Regions from separate parts of the Micromonospora sp. NPDC023644 genome, predicted to be linked through region 1. Evidence: riboswitches for the same ligand, from Rfam matches in the RefSeq annotation. Region 1 holds a riboswitch; the other holds the start of a gene.
What was found. Region 1 has a riboswitch for thiamine pyrophosphate ahead of AB0G08_RS22390 (ECF transporter S component). Riboswitches for the same ligand answer to the same signal wherever they lie in the genome.
Positions count from the first base shown of each region.

Region 2: it holds a riboswitch for thiamine pyrophosphate, as region 1 does, so the genes downstream of both, thiE (thiamine phosphate synthase) here and AB0G08_RS22390 (ECF transporter S component) in region 1, are expected to answer to the same signal.

Region 1 covers NZ_JBFABA010000037.1:11,747-18,895, forward strand. Annotated here, with positions in the region: gene AB0G08_RS22370 (SIS domain-containing protein) at 1-294, opposite strand, end outside; gene AB0G08_RS22375 (alpha/beta hydrolase) at 368-1,198, opposite strand; gene AB0G08_RS22380 (TIGR03943 family protein) at 1,229-1,969, opposite strand; gene AB0G08_RS22385 (permease) at 1,966-2,967, opposite strand; TPP riboswitch at 3,169-3,274, shown strand; gene AB0G08_RS22390 (ECF transporter S component) at 3,347-3,940, shown strand; gene AB0G08_RS22395 (ABC transporter ATP-binding protein) at 4,050-5,465, shown strand; gene AB0G08_RS22400 (energy-coupling factor transporter transmembrane component T) at 5,598-6,398, shown strand; gene AB0G08_RS22405 (hypothetical protein) at 6,506-6,742, opposite strand.
Region 2 covers NZ_JBFABA010000048.1:1,706-8,854, forward strand. Annotated here, with positions in the region: gene thiC (phosphomethylpyrimidine synthase ThiC) at 1-433, opposite strand, end outside; gene thiD (bifunctional hydroxymethylpyrimidine kinase/phosphomethylpyrimidine kinase) at 451-1,239, opposite strand; gene AB0G08_RS24765 (thiamine phosphate synthase) at 1,236-1,832, opposite strand; gene AB0G08_RS24770 (thiazole synthase) at 1,901-2,671, opposite strand; gene thiS (sulfur carrier protein ThiS) at 2,676-2,876, opposite strand; gene thiO (glycine oxidase ThiO) at 2,867-4,000, opposite strand; gene thiE (thiamine phosphate synthase) at 3,994-4,620, opposite strand; TPP riboswitch at 4,615-4,723, opposite strand; gene AB0G08_RS24790 (DUF559 domain-containing protein) at 4,846-5,748, shown strand; gene AB0G08_RS24795 (aldo/keto reductase) at 5,920-6,882, opposite strand; gene AB0G08_RS24800 (hypothetical protein) at 6,999-7,149, opposite strand, start outside.

The sequences.
Region 1 (7,149 bases):
CACCGACGGGTCGCGCTCCAGCAACGGCCCGAGCACGTCCGTCGGGGCGCCGCCGAGCAGCACCAGGTCCCGCAGGGCGATCCGGTTCGTCGGCACCAGCCCGCCGGCCCGCCCGGCGATCTCCATGGCCAGCGCCTCGGAGTGGCCGGTGCCGAACGCCTGGACCACGCCGTCGGCGCGTACCGCCTCGGCGATCAGGTCGGCGGCCCGCCCCACCGCCTCGCGTTGGCTCTCGGCCACCCGGTTCATCGTGGCGGTCACCACGGCCAGGAACTCCTCGGCGCTCACCGGCATGTCTGCTCCGTCCATGTCGTACCTCCGTCGGGGTGGGGGGCCCGGCGTCCGCCGGGCGGTGTCGCGGGGAGGGTCACACCGGGTCGTGCACGCGGGCCAGGATCGCCTCGGCCAGCGGGGCGGGCGCCTCGTCGGGGATCCAGTGGCTCACCCGGGGCAGCTCGACGAAGCGGTAGTCGCCGGTCACGTGCTCGGCGCACGCCTCGGCGGCGGTCCGGCCGATCGCGATGTCGCGGCCGCTCCACACGAACGTGGTCGGCACCGCCACCGGCCCGGTGGCCGCCAGGTCCCGGCGGGACATGGCGCGGTACCAGTTCAGCGCGGCGGTCAGCGCGCCCGGCTCGCGCATCGGGTCCGCGTACGCGGCCACCCGCGCGTCGTCGCCGACCCCGTGCAGCATCCGGCGCAGCCCGGTCGCGCCCAGCACGAGCAGCGCCTTCTCCGCCTTGCCCGGCTTGCGGAACAGCGTCATGTACGCCGAGCGCGCCTTCTGCCCCGCGTCCTCGGCCAGCGCCCAGGCCATCGCGCCGGGGTGCGGCACCGAGACCGCGGTCAGCGTGCGGACCCGCTCGGGATGGTGGGCCGCGACGGCCCAGGCCACGATCGCGCCCCAGTCGTGCCCCACCAGGTGCGCCGCGTCGACGCCCAGCCCGTCGAGCAGGCCCACCGCGTCGGCGACCAGCTCCGGCAGCCGGTACGCCTCGACCGCCTCGGGTCGCGCGCCCGGCGAGTAGCCGCGCTGGTCCGGCGCGTACGTGCGCAGGCCGGCGGCATGCAGCGCCGGCACCACGTCGTCGAACTCCCCGCCGTGCTGGGGGAAGCCGTGCAGCAGCAGGACGGGCGCGCCGCCCTCCGGTCCGCCGACGCGGACGTCGAACGTGAACCCCCGGGCCTCGATCCGCATGATCGTGAGCCTACCCACGGTGGGCGCGGGTCACTCGTACTGTTGCCGGGGTGGGGGCACCTGCCGCCAGGACTCCACGTCCAGGTAGGGGATCTCGGCGTCGTTGACCGGGTCCCGGGCGATCCGGTCGCTGTAGCGGCCGGTCACCTCGATCCAGGTGTCGTCGGCGAGCCGGTCGGGGGCCGCGCCGGTCAGGCCCAGCTTCACCGGCCGCCCGTCGGCGGCGCAGCAGGAGAGCACCATCCGGGCCAGCAGCGGCCGGCCGTCGGGGCCGGTGGTGACGAAGCCGGTCAGTTGGACCCGGCGGTCGCCGATCGAGGCGCCCCGGTCGAACAGCGCCCGGGAGGCGTAGTCGAGCACGGCCACCCGCACCGGGTCGCCGTCGGGCAGCGGCGGGTAGTCGGACGGCTGCTGGCGGGTGGAGACGGCGGTGCCGGCCTGGCCGGCCGCGTACGAGCCCAGGGCCGGCGGGGCGACCAGCAGCAGGCCCAGCACGGGCAGGATCAGCAACCAGCCGACCCGCGGCTCGTGGTGGTCGTGCGCGTCGTCGTGGTCTGGTGCGTCGTGCTGGTCGGCGGGCGTGCGCCGCAGGATGGGGCGCAGCTCGTAGAAGAGGGTCATGACCGCGGCGGCCACCAGCAGCAGGCCGGCGGCGATCAGGAAGGGCCGCAGCCCTTCCTTGACGTAGCGCAGGTGCAGGTCGGTGAGGCTGGCCCGGACCACCGCGCCCCCGAGCAGCAGCAGGACGACCGCCTGCGCCTGCCGGTTCACAGCAGCACCGCCCCGGTCGCGGCGGCCACCGCGACGGCCACCGCGAAGGTGGTCGGGGCGAACCGCAGCGCGAACCGCCGGCCGAAGACTCCGGCCTGCATCGAGATGAGCTTGAGGTCGACCATCGGCCCCACCACCAGGAAGACCAGTCGGGAGGTCAGCGAGAACTGCGACAGCGAGGCGGCGACGAAGGCGTCCGCCTCGGAGCAGAGCGAGAGCAGCACCGCGAGCCCCGCCAGCGCGAGCACCGAGAGCACGGGTTCGTCGGCGAGGGTCTGCAACCAGCGCTCCGGCACGACGACGTTGATCGTGGCCGCCGCCGCGGCGCCGATCACCAGGAACCCGCCGGCGTGTGTGACGTCGTGCCGGACCGCCCCCCAGAACGCCCGCCCGCGCGAGCTGTCGTCCAGCTCCGGGCGGCGCGGCAGCCGGATCCAGTCGGCCCGGCCGAGGCGCAGCCACAGCCAGCCCATGACCATCGCGACGACCAGGCTCGCGACGGCCCGGCCGAGGACCATCGCCGGGTCTTCGGGGAAGGCCACCGCGGTGGCGGTGAGCACGATCGGGTTGATCGCCGGGGCGGCGAGCAGGAACGCCAGGGCGGCGGCGGGGGTGACCCCGCGCCGGATCAGCGAGCCGGCGATCGGCACGGCCCCGCACTCGCAGCCGGGCAGCACCACGCCGGCCGCGCTGGCCACCGGCACCGCGAGCGCGGGATGGCGCGGCAGCGCCCGGGCCCAGAACGACCGGGGCACGAAGACCGCGATCACCGCGGAGAGCAGCACCCCGAAGACCAGGAACGGCACCGCCTGCACCATGACCGAGACGAAGACGGTGGTCCAGGTCTGCAACCGGGGCGCGGAGAGGGCGCGGGCGAGCGGCTCGCGGAAGACGATCAGCAGGATCAGCAGGCCGGCGAGCACCTCCACCGACCCGATCCGCCGCTCCGGGCGGCGGGGCGCCGCCGGCGTCTTTTCGCGTACGCCCGGGGCGGCCACGCCCACCGCGCCCGGGTGCGGCCCGTCCGGCGCGCGGCGGTCAGCCTCGGATGTCACGTACGTGTCCCTCTGCCGGTTCTCCAGTGGCCGTCCGAGAGTACCGGGGCGAAATCGACCGCGTCGATCGAACGCGCTGGTGAGCTGCGGAAAGATCACTTTGCCCGATGATCTTCAAAGGTGTTAGCGTCGGCGCGACAACTTCACATCCGACAGGGGAGCGCACAGCGCTGAGAGTGCGGGCACCGCCCGCAGACCCTCGAACCTGATCTGGGTAATGCCAGCGCAGGGAGTTCGGTCGACCTCCAGCCGCGTCGACGTCCGGCACATCCGGGCGCGGCGTGCGTCTTCTCCTGGTTCTCGTTCGGGACTGGGAGCAATCATGCGAGACAACAACACCACCACCCGGTGGCGCACCGTCGACGTCGTCGTCGCCGCGGTGATCGCGGTGGCCTTCGGCGTCATCTTCTGGGCCTGGGGCCTGCTGTGGCGGGCCGTCGACCCGGCGTTCGCGTTCTTCCCCGCCGGCCAGGCGATCATGTACGGCGTGTGGCTGGTCCCGGCCGTCCTCGGCGGCCTGGTGATCCGCAAGCCCGGCGCGGCGCTCTTCTGCGAGGCGGTGGCGGCGACGGTCTCCGCGCTGCTCGGCTCGGAGTGGGGCGGCGTCACCATCGTCCAGGGCCTGATCCAGGGGCTCGGCGCCGAGCTGGCCTTCGCCGCGTTCCGCTACCGCTCGTTCCGGCTGCCCACCGCGCTGCTCGCCGGCGCGCTGACCGGCCTCGGCGCGGCGCTGTTCGACTTCTTCGTCTGGAACAGCGAGTACGCCCTGGGCAGCTACCGGATCCCGTACGCCCTGCTCACCATCGTCAGCGCCACCGTCGTCGCCGGTGCCGGCGGCTGGGCCCTGACCCGCGCCCTGGCCACCACGGGCGCCCTGGACCGGTTCCCCGCCGCCCGCGACCGCGCCCCGATCTGACCCGCACCACGGAATCGGGGCCGATCATGAGGTTGACGGCGACGTGGATCTCCGTGGGCGCCGCCAACCTCATGATCGGCGCCCGCGGGCGGGCCCGAAGGGGGGCGCGGTGGGGGCGGTGACGCTGCGGGGGTTCGGGTGGCGGCACGCCGGGCGGCGGGCGTGGGCCGTACGCGGGGTGGACCTGCGCGTCGAGGCCGGCGAGCGGGTGCTGCTGCTGGGACCCTCCGGGGCCGGCAAGAGCACCCTGCTCGCCGCGCTGGCCGGGCTGCTGCCCGAGGACTCGGGCGAGCAGGAGGGCACCGTCGAGATCGACGGGCTCGACCCCCGCAAGGGCCGGGAGCGGGTGGGCATCGTCTTCCAGGACCCGCAGACCCAGCTCGTGATGGCCCGCAGCGGCGACGACGTGGCGTTCGGGCTGGAGAACCGGGGGGTCCCCGCCGGGGAGATCTGGCCCCGCGTCGACGAGGCGCTGACCCGGGTCGGCTTCCCGTACCCCCGGGACCGCCCCACCGCCGCGCTCTCCGGCGGCGAGCAGCAACGGCTCGCCCTGGCCGGGGTGCTGGCGCTGCGGCCCGGGTTGCTGCTGCTCGACGAGCCGACCGCCAACCTCGACCCGACCGGCGCGGCGCTGATCCGGGCGGCGGTGGCCGGCGCGCTGGACGCCGACACCACGCTGATCCTGGTCGAGCACCGGGTCGCCGAGGCGCTGCCCCTGGTCGACCGGGTGGTCGTGCTCGAACCCGGCGGCGGCGTCCGCGCCGACGGCACGCCCGAGGCGGTCTTCGGCACGCACGGCGACGCGCTCGCCGACGAGGGCGTCTGGGTGCCCGGCCGCCCGGTACCGCCCCGCCACGCGACCGCGCCGGCCGGCGACGTGCTGCTCACCGCCGACCGGCTCGCCCTGCCGCCCCGGCTGGCCGCCGTCGACCTGGCGGTACGCGCCGGCGAGGCGCTCGCCGTCCTCGGGCCCAACGGGGCCGGCAAGTCGACCCTCGCCCTGCTGCTCGGTGGCCTGCTCAAGCCCGGAGCCGGCCGGGTCGCGGCGACGACGGCACTGGCCGGCGACGACGCCCGCACTCCCCCGCACCGCTGGCGCGCCCCGGCGCTGGCCCGCCGGGTCGGCTCGGTCTTCCAGGACCCGGAGCACCAGTTCGTCACCAACACCGTCTTCGACGAGCTGGCGCTCGGCCCGCGCCGCACCGGCCAGCCCGAGGCGGCGGTCCGGTCCATCGTGGACGGACTGTTGTCCCGGCTGCGGCTGACGAAGCTCGCGGCGGCCAACCCGTACACCCTCTCCGGCGGGGAGGCGCGGCGGCTGAGCGTCGCGACCGCCCTGGCCACCGCGCCCCGCCTGCTCGTCTGCGACGAACCGACCTTCGGCCAGGACCGGCGCACCTGGCTGGAGCTGGTGGACCTCTTCGCCGAGCTGCGCGACGCCGGGCACGGCCTGGTCGCCGTGACCCACGATGCGGAGTTCGTCGCCGCCCTGGCAGACCGCCGCCTCACCCTGGAGCGGGCGTGACCAGCCCCGACCGGACCGCCGCACCGGTCACCCAGCCGGATCGCCGCCTCACCCTGGAGCGCCCGTGACCAGCCCCGACCGGACCGCCGCACCGGTCACCCAGCCGGGCCGCCGCCTCACCCGGGAGCGGGCGTGATCAGTTTCGAGCCCGTCGCCGCGCCGGAGGCGCCGCTGGCCCGGCGCAACCCGGTGGCCAAGCTCGCCGCGGCGCTGGTGTTCTCGTTCATCCTGATCGCCACCCTGGACCCGGTGGCCCCGGCCATCGCGATCGCCGTCGAACTGGCCGTGCTGCCGCTGTTCGGGGTCCGCCTCCGGGTGTTGGCGCGGCGGGCCTGGCCGCTGCTCGTCGGCGCGGTCGGCGTGGTGGTGACGCTGGTGCTCTTCGCGGCCGAGCGCTCCGGCCGGGTGCTGGTCGAGGCCGGCCCGGCGGTGGTCACCTCCGGGGTGCTGCTCACCGCGCTCGGCCTGGTGCTGCGCATGTTCGCGGTCGCGCTGCCCGGCGTGATCGTCTTCGCCACCACGGACCCGACGGACCTGGCGGACGCGCTGATCCAGAACGCGAAGGCGCCGGCCCGGTTCGCCATCGGGGCGCTGGCCGCGTTCCGGCTCGTGCCGCTGCTGGGGCAGGAGTGGCAGATGATCTCCATGGCCCGCCGCGCGCGGGGGGTCGAGGCCGGCCGCAACCCGCTGGCGCAGCTGCGGCTGTTCGTGTCGACGGCCTTCGCGCTGCTGGTCGGGGCGATCCGCCGGGGCACCCGGCTGGCCGTGGCGATGGACGCCCGGGGCTTCGACGCCGGGACCCCGCGCACCGTCGCCCGGCGACAGCACTTCGTGGTCGCCGACGGCCTGCTGATCATCGGCGCGGCGGTGCTCGCCGGGGCCGCGCTGACCGTGAGCGTGCTGCTCGGCACCTTCCGCCCGTTGATCGGCTGACGCCGCCCGTCGACGGGCTGACGTAGCCCGTCGAGCGGCGGACGGGCCGGGCAGCGGACGGGCCGGGTGGAGTCGCCGGTGACGACGGCTCCACCCGGCCGGCGCCGTCAGCTGCGCCGGAAGGCGTACCGGCGGGCCTGCCCGGCCTTCTGGCCGCGCAGCGCGCCGGAACGCCCGGCGCCGGAGACCGGCGGACCGGCCTTCGGCGCCGCCGGCCGGTCGACCGGCAGCGCCGGCACGACCGGCGCGACCGCCACCTCGTCGAGGTTGACCGGCGTCAGGTCCGCGACGGACGGCGTGGGGACGGTGGTACGGGACTTCTTCGGGTTGCGCCTGGCGGGCATCCGGTGCCTCCTCGGGTCTGCGGGCCCTTCCGCACCGGAGCGACGTCCGGTGAGCTGGCCCGCCTCGTTCGGCGACCGTCGCGCGACGGTCGGGCGGGATCGGGACTGCTGCCCGGGATCGGCCACGAGGAACACCGCCGCCTCGACGGCAGGTGCGGAATGCGGACGCCCGGGAGCACGCGGACCCGCGGCGATGCGGCGGCGGGTCGGCTCGGAGGTGGGGCGTCAGTTGCGCATGCCCACACGGTAGCCGCCCGACCGGTCGCGCGCAGCCGAATTACCGGCGGGGTCGGCGGCGGGCCGGTCGCGCTGCGCGGAGGCCGCCCGGCGGCGGATCGTCGGCCAGCCCCGCGCCCCTCGGGCCACCACCCGGTGACAGGCTGCCCGACACGGCCTCCGGGGCGCCC
Region 2 (7,149 bases), on a different contig from region 1:
TGGCGTTCACCTTCACCAGGAACGCCTTGCCGATGATCGCCGGCTCGCACTCGGGGTGGTTGACGTTGAGCGGCAGCACAGCCCGCCCGGCGGCGATCTCGTCCCGGACGAACTCGGGCGCCATGCCCTCCCGGATCGCCACGAACTCCATCTCCGGGGTCACCACGCCGGCCCGCGCGTACGCGAGCTGGGTGGGGCGCCGGCCGTCGGCGCCGGCGAGCGGGGTGCCCGCGCCCCGCACCGGGGCGACGTCGCCGCGCTCGGCGATCCACGCTCCGCGCAGCGGCGGCAGCCCGACCTCCGGGTCGGAGCCGGGTCCGGAGGTGTCGTAGAGCCGCAGCGGCGGGTTGTCACCGGTCAGTTCCACCTCGGCGAACGGCACCCGCACGTCCGGCCGGGACCCCTCCACGTACACCTTGCGACGTGCCTGCATGACAGCCTCCCTGGTGATCAAGCGGACCAGCCGAAGTGGTCCAGCGGGCCGCGTCCCGCGCCCAGCTCCCAGCCCCGCGCGCCGGTCAGCGCGCGGAGGACGTACTCCTTGGCGGCGGCGACCGCCGTCGGCACCGGGTCGCCGAGCGCCAGCCGGACGGCGATCGCCGCCGAGAACGAGCAGCCGGTGCCGTGGTTGTGCCGGGTGTCGACCCGGGGCGCGCGCAGCAGGGTGGTGACGCCGCCGCCGTGCAGCACGTCGACCGCCTCGCCGTCGGCGTCCACGTCGCCGCCGGTCACCACGACGTGCGCCGGGCCGCCCGCCGCGAGCGCCTCGGCGGCGGCGACCATCTCCTCGACCGTCGTCACCGGCCGTCCGGTGATGGCCGCGGCCTCCGCGCAGTTCGGCGTCGCCACCTGCGCGTACGGCAGCAGCCGCTCGACGGCGGCGACCACGCCCAGCCGGTGCCCGCTGGTGGCGACGAGCACCGGGTCGACGACGAGGTGCGGCAGCCGGCCGTCCTTCGCGGCGGCGGCCACCACGTCGGCGACCGCCGGGGTGCCGAGCATGCCCGTCTTGACGGCGCGGACGGTGAAGTCGGCGAGCACGCTGTCGAGCTGCTCGGTGACCGTGCGCGGCGGCAGCGGCAGGACGGCGTCGACGCCCCTCGTGTTCTGCGCGGTGACCGCGGTGAGCACGCTGGTGCCGTACGCGCCGAGGGCCGCGAAGACCTTCAGGTCGGCCTGGATGCCGGCGCCCGCGCCGGAGTCCGACCCGGCGATGGTGAGCACGGTCGTCGGGGTCACTGCTCCCCTCCTGCGGCTGCGGTGAGGGTGGCGGCTGCCTCCTCGGGGTCGTCGGCGCGCATGACGGCACCCAGCACCGCCACTCCCACGGCACCCGCCTCGACGCAGGCGTGCACCTGCTCCGGGGTTTCCACTCCGCCGAGCGCCAGGACCGGCACGGGGCTGACCGGGATCAGCGCGCTGAGCCCGTCGGGGCGCAGCGGCGGGCCGTAGCCGGGTTTGGTGCTGGTCGGGTAGACGGGCGAGAGGGTGGCGTAGTCCTCCGTGGTGAGCCTGGCCAGCTCCGCCCGGTCGTGGCAGGAGCGGCCCACCAGGCCGAGCCTCGGCGGCGGGTACGGGCCGGCGGCGGGCAGGTGGACGGCGTCGCCGCCGAGCGGGTCGGGGCCGGCGACGATGAGGGTGCCGCCCGCCTCGGCGAGGATCGCGCGCAGCTCGACGGCGAGGGCGGCGCGCTCGGCCCGGGGCAGGTCCTTCTCCCGCAGCACCACCCACCGCACTCCCCCGGCCACCGCCCCGGCAACGACGTCGACCAGCGGCCGTCGAGCCTGCCGCCGATCGGTCAGCAGCAGGACGCCGGCCGGCCCGCCCGAGATCTTGGTGGGAAACGGCCCCTGGAGGGGCCCTCTCGTACCAAGATCCGCAGAAGCGAGAGCGGGCCCGGTCACAGGTCGGGCCGCCCCTCGTCCGGGGTGGAGGCGAGCGCGTGGAAGCGCCGCGCGATCCGGCCCGCCCGGTACGCGAGCCGGCCCGCCTCGACCGCGTACCGCATCGCCGTCGCCATCGCCACCGGGTCGGCGGCGCGGGTGACCGCGCTGGCGAGCAGCACCGCGTCGCAGCCCAGCTCCATGGCCAGCGCGGCGTCCGAGGCGGTGCCGATGCCGGCGTCCAGGATCACCGGCACGTCGACGCCCTGCCGGATCAGCCGGATGTGGTGCGGGTTCGACACGCCCAGGCCGGAGCCGATCGGCGCGCCCGCCGGCATCACCGCGGCGCAGCCGACGTCGGCCAGCCGGCGTGCCAGGATCGGATCGTCCGACGTGTACGGCAGCACGACGAACCCGTCCGCGACGAGTTCCTCGGCGGCGCGCAGCAGCTCCACCCCGTCGGGCAGCAGCGTGCGCTCGTCGCCGATCACCTCCAGCTTCACCCAGTCCGTGCCGAACGCCTCCCGGGCCAGGTGCGCCACCTTGACCGCTTCGCCCGCCGTGTAGCAGCCGGCGGTGTTCGGCAGCAGCTTCACGCCGCAGCGGTCCAGCAGGTCCAGCAGCCCGCCGGCGGTGCCGGGGGCGGTGTCGACCCGGCGCAGGGCCAGGGTGACCAGTTCGGTGCCGGAGGCGCGGATCGCGTCCTCCAGCACGCGCAGGTTGGCCGCGCCGCCGGTGCCGAGGATCAGCCGGGACGTGAGGCGCACGCCCCCCAGGTCGAAGCTCACCGCGTCACCCGCCCTGGGCGGCGCTGAGCACCTCGACGCGGTCGCCGTCGCGCAGCGGGGTCGCCGGCCAGCCCGTACGCGGCACCACCTCCCCGTTGACCGCGACGGCGAGGCCGCGCTGCTGGTCGGTGACCGCGCGGACCAGGTCCGCCACGGTCGAGCCGCCGGGCAGGCTGCGCCCGGCGCCGTTCACGGTCAGTTCCACGTGTGCTCCTTCTCGGATGCGGGCGGGCGGGCGGTGGGTCCGGCGGTCGCGGCCGGCGCGAAGCGGGCCGGGGTGAAGGGGGCGAGCATCGGGTCCGCCACACCCGTGCCGACCAGGTCGGCGATCAGGTCGGCGGTGACCGGGGTGAGCACGATGCCGTGCCGGTGGTGCCCGGTCGCGGCGAGCACGCCGGGCCGGCCGGGCAGCGGGCCGAGGATGGGGGCATTGTCGGGGGTGCCGGGGCGCAGGCCGGCGAGGGTCTCGACCAGGTCGTACTCGGCCAGCTCGGGCAGCAGGTCGACGGCGGCGCGGAGCAGGCGCAGCACCGCCCCGGCGGAGACGTCGGTGTCGGAGCGCTCCTCGACGGTCGCACCCACCACCACCTCCCCGTCCGCGCGGGGGACGAGGTAGACGTGCTCGCCGTCGGCGTACCCCCGGACGACGTGCCGGAAGCCCGGCGCGCCGCCGCCGGGCGCGCGGAGCCGGACCACCTGCCCCTTCACCGGCCGCACCGGCAGCCCCGTCAGGGCCGCCGCGCCGCAGCCGGCCGCGACCACCGTGACCCCGGCGTCCACGTCGGACAGGGTGCGCACGGCGGCGGGGACCAGCGTGGCGCCGGCCCGCTCGGCGGCCGTGCGCAGCGCGGGCACGAGCCGGCGCGGGTCGACCTGGTGGTCGGTGGCGGCGAGCGCGCCGCCGCGCACCCGGGGCGCCAGCGCCGGCTCGCGGTCCCGCAGCGCCGAGGGGCGCAGCGGCGTCACCGGCAGTCCGATCCCCTGCTGGTACGCCCACAGCCGGCGCGCCTCGGCCAGGTCGTCGGCGGTGAGCCCGACCATCAGCGTGCCCTCGGTCCGGTAGCCGACGTCCACACCGCTGGCGGCGGTCAGTTCGGCGGCGAACGCCGGCCAGCGGGCGGCGGAGGCGGTCAGCAGCCCGGTCAGCTCGTGCTCGCCGAAGTACGCCTCGGCGACCGGCGCGAGCATCCCGGCGGCGACGTGGGACGCGCCGGAGCCCGGGGCGGGGTCGTGCACGACGACCCGGAGCCCGCGCGCCGCGCAGCGCCAGGCGATCGCCAGCCCGACCGGTCCCGCCCCCACCACGGCGACGTCCGGTCGGGTCAGCACCCCAGCGCTCCCAGCAGCTCCGCCGTCGCCCGGGCCGGGTCGGCCGCCCCGGATAGCGCCCCCACCACCGCCACCCCGTACGCCCCCGCGGCCACCAGCGCGGGCACCCTGGCGGCGGTCACCCCGCCGATCGCGACGACCGGCACGTCCACGGCGTCGGCGACGGCGCGTACCCCCGCCGGGCCGATCGGCGCCGGCAGCCCCGCCTTGGTGCTGGTGGCGTGGCAGGGGCCCACGCCCAGGTAGCTGGCCCCGGCGGCGACCGCCTCGGCGGCCGTCCCCGGATCGCGCGCGGTGGCGCCGAGCACGGCGGTCGCGCCGAGCACCCGGCGGGCCGCGCCGACGGGCAGGTCGTCCGCGCCGACGTGCCCACCGGCGGCGCCCACGGCCAGCGCCACGTGCAGCCGGTCGTTCACCAGGCAGGTGGCGTCGTACCGGCCGCAGAGCGCGACCGCCCGGCGGGCCAGGTCGTACGCCTCCCGGTCGGTGGCGTCGTCGGTCACCCGGACCTGCACGACCAGTTCCGCGCGGGCCACCGGAAGGGCGGCCCGCAGCACGGCGAGCGGATCCCGCCCGGGTCGGGTGTCGGTGATGAGATGCAGTCGCCCGAGGGACGGCACGGCAACACTCCTCCCTGCGCCGGCATTACCCGGATCAGGTTCGACGGTCGGGGGCTCACAGCCCCCCTCTCAGCCCGGTCCACCGGGCTCCCGTGGGTCACTTGCGGGTGTCACCGTACGACGGATCGCCGGATCCGCCAAGGTCGGGATGCGGATTTCACACCGACCGCCCGATCCCGACGGCCGGGGCGGCGCGTGACCGTACCGTCACGCCATGCTGTCCGGATGCCCTCCGCCGCCCGGGTACCGCCCCGGCTCGCCTTCCTGCCGTTCCGGGGCAGCACCGCCGTCGCCGAAGGGCTGCTGACCCGCGCCATGCTGCGCGGGTCGACCTGGCAACGCCTCTTCCCCGACGTATACGTGCACCGGAACGCTCAGAGCGCATCCGATCATCGGCTCTGGTGCGACGCGGCCGCCCTGCTCCTGCCCGCCGGTGCCGCCATCGCCGGGGCGAGCGCCGCGTACCTGTGGGGCGTCGACCTGCTGGTCCGGGATGCGCCGGTCAGCGTCCTACTGCCGCGGTCGGCAAGGCTGCGGCCGCACCCGCGGCTTTCCGTCACCCGTTCGACGCTGCCGGAAAGCGACCTGACCAGCTTCGGTGGCCTACCGGTCACCACACCGCTGCGGACGGCGTTCGACCTCGGACGGCAGAGACCGCGCGCCGAGGCCTTGGTCGCCGTCGACGCATTGCTGCACCGCCGGGTGGTCAAGCTGCCGGCCCTGCGGGCGTACGCCGACGCTCAACCCCGCTGGCCCGGACTGCCGCTGCTGCGGGAGGTGCTGGCGCTGGCCGAGCCCCTGAGTGAATCTCCGATGGAGAGCCGGTTGCGGCTGCTCCTGCTCGACGCCGGGCTCCCCCCACCCACGGCACAGCACGACGTGCGCGACGCCACGGGACGGTTCGTCGGTCGGGTCGACCTGGCGTGGCCGGAGCTGCGCGTCGCGGTCGAGTACGACGGCGACCACCACCGCGAGCGCGCCCACTTCCGGCAGGACGTCGCCCGGCTGAACGCGTTACGCGCGGCCGGCTGGGTCGTCCTCCGCTTCACCGCCGACGACGTGCTCCGGTACCGGACCCGGACGGTACGCCTGGTCACCGCCGCTCTGCATGAACGCGCCGGCAGGTGACGCGGCGGCCAGTCCGCCCGACACGCATCCACGGACGACCACCCGCGGAAGGCCGACCGGACGGGTGGAACACCAGGGCTGCCTCCCGGTGTGGGAAACGTACCTGGCGTTCCACCCGTGGAAGCCGGGGCCCTGCCCCGAACGGGACATAGCCCGCCGGGCGCACCCTCGTCAGAGGACAGCGCGCAGGGCGTCCAGGTCCTCGTCGGTGGGCTGCCAGGTGCCCGCCTCCGCGTTGGCGCGTACCTGCTCGGGCGTGGTGGCGCCGGCGATCACCGAGGTCACCGCCGGCTGGGCGGCCAGCCCGCCGATCGCCACCTGGAGCATCGACAGGCCCCGCTCGGCGGCGTACGCCTCGATCGCCTCGATGGTGTCCCAGTCGGCGGCGGCGAGTCGCTGGGCGTACCGGCCGCCACCGGCGAGGCGGCTGCCGGCCGGCGGGGCCTCGTTGCGCTTGTACTTGCCGGTGAGCAGCCCGTTGGCCAGCGGGAAGAACGGCAGCAGCCCGAGGCCGAACCGCTCGCACGCCGGCACCACCTCGGCCTCGACGCCGCGCTCCAGCAGGCTGTAGTGGTTCTGGGCGCTGATGAACCGGGACCGGCCGTTCGACGACGCCACCCAGTCCGCGTCGGCGATCTGCCAGCCGGCGAAGTTGGAGTTGCCCAGGTAGCGGACCTTGCCGGCGCGGACGAGGTCGTCGAGCACGGCGAGCGTCTCGTCGATCGGGGTGCCCGGGTCGGGCTCGTGCATCTGGTACAGGTCGATGTGGTCGGTGCCGAGGCGGCGCAGCGACGCCTCGACCGCCCGGGCGATGTAGCGACGCGCGCCCCGGGCGCCGAAGTCGGGGCCGTTCATGCCGTTCATGTCCATGCCGAACTTGGTGGCCACCACCACGTCGTCGCGCCGGCCCTTGAGCGCCTGGCCCAGCAGTTCCTCGGAGCCGCCCTGCGGCTCGCCGTAGATGTCGGCGGTGTCGAAGAAGTTGATTCCGGCGTCGAGCGCGGCGTCGACCACCGCCCGGGTGCCGTCGAGGTCGAGCTTGCGGCCGAAGTTGTTGCAGCCGATGCCGACCACGGACACCACGAGCCCGGAGTCGCCCAACCGGCGGTAGGTCATCTCAGTCACGAGATCCACCCTATGCCGCCCGGCCGCGCCACGCCGTGGACCACGAAGCCCACCACACGCACGGACCGCGAAGCCGAACCAGGCCCCGCAGACCACGAAGCCCATCCGGCGTACGTCGCGAACGGTCAGTCGAGCACGTCGGCGACGAGCCGCCGGGCGGCGGCGAGCGTGCCGGCCAGCTCGTCCGGCGTGTGTCCGACCGCGCCGAGCAGCTCCTGCGCCCGCCGGGCGAAGTCGGGTGGCGCGCCCGGCAGCCGCCCGGCGGCGGCGAGCGTG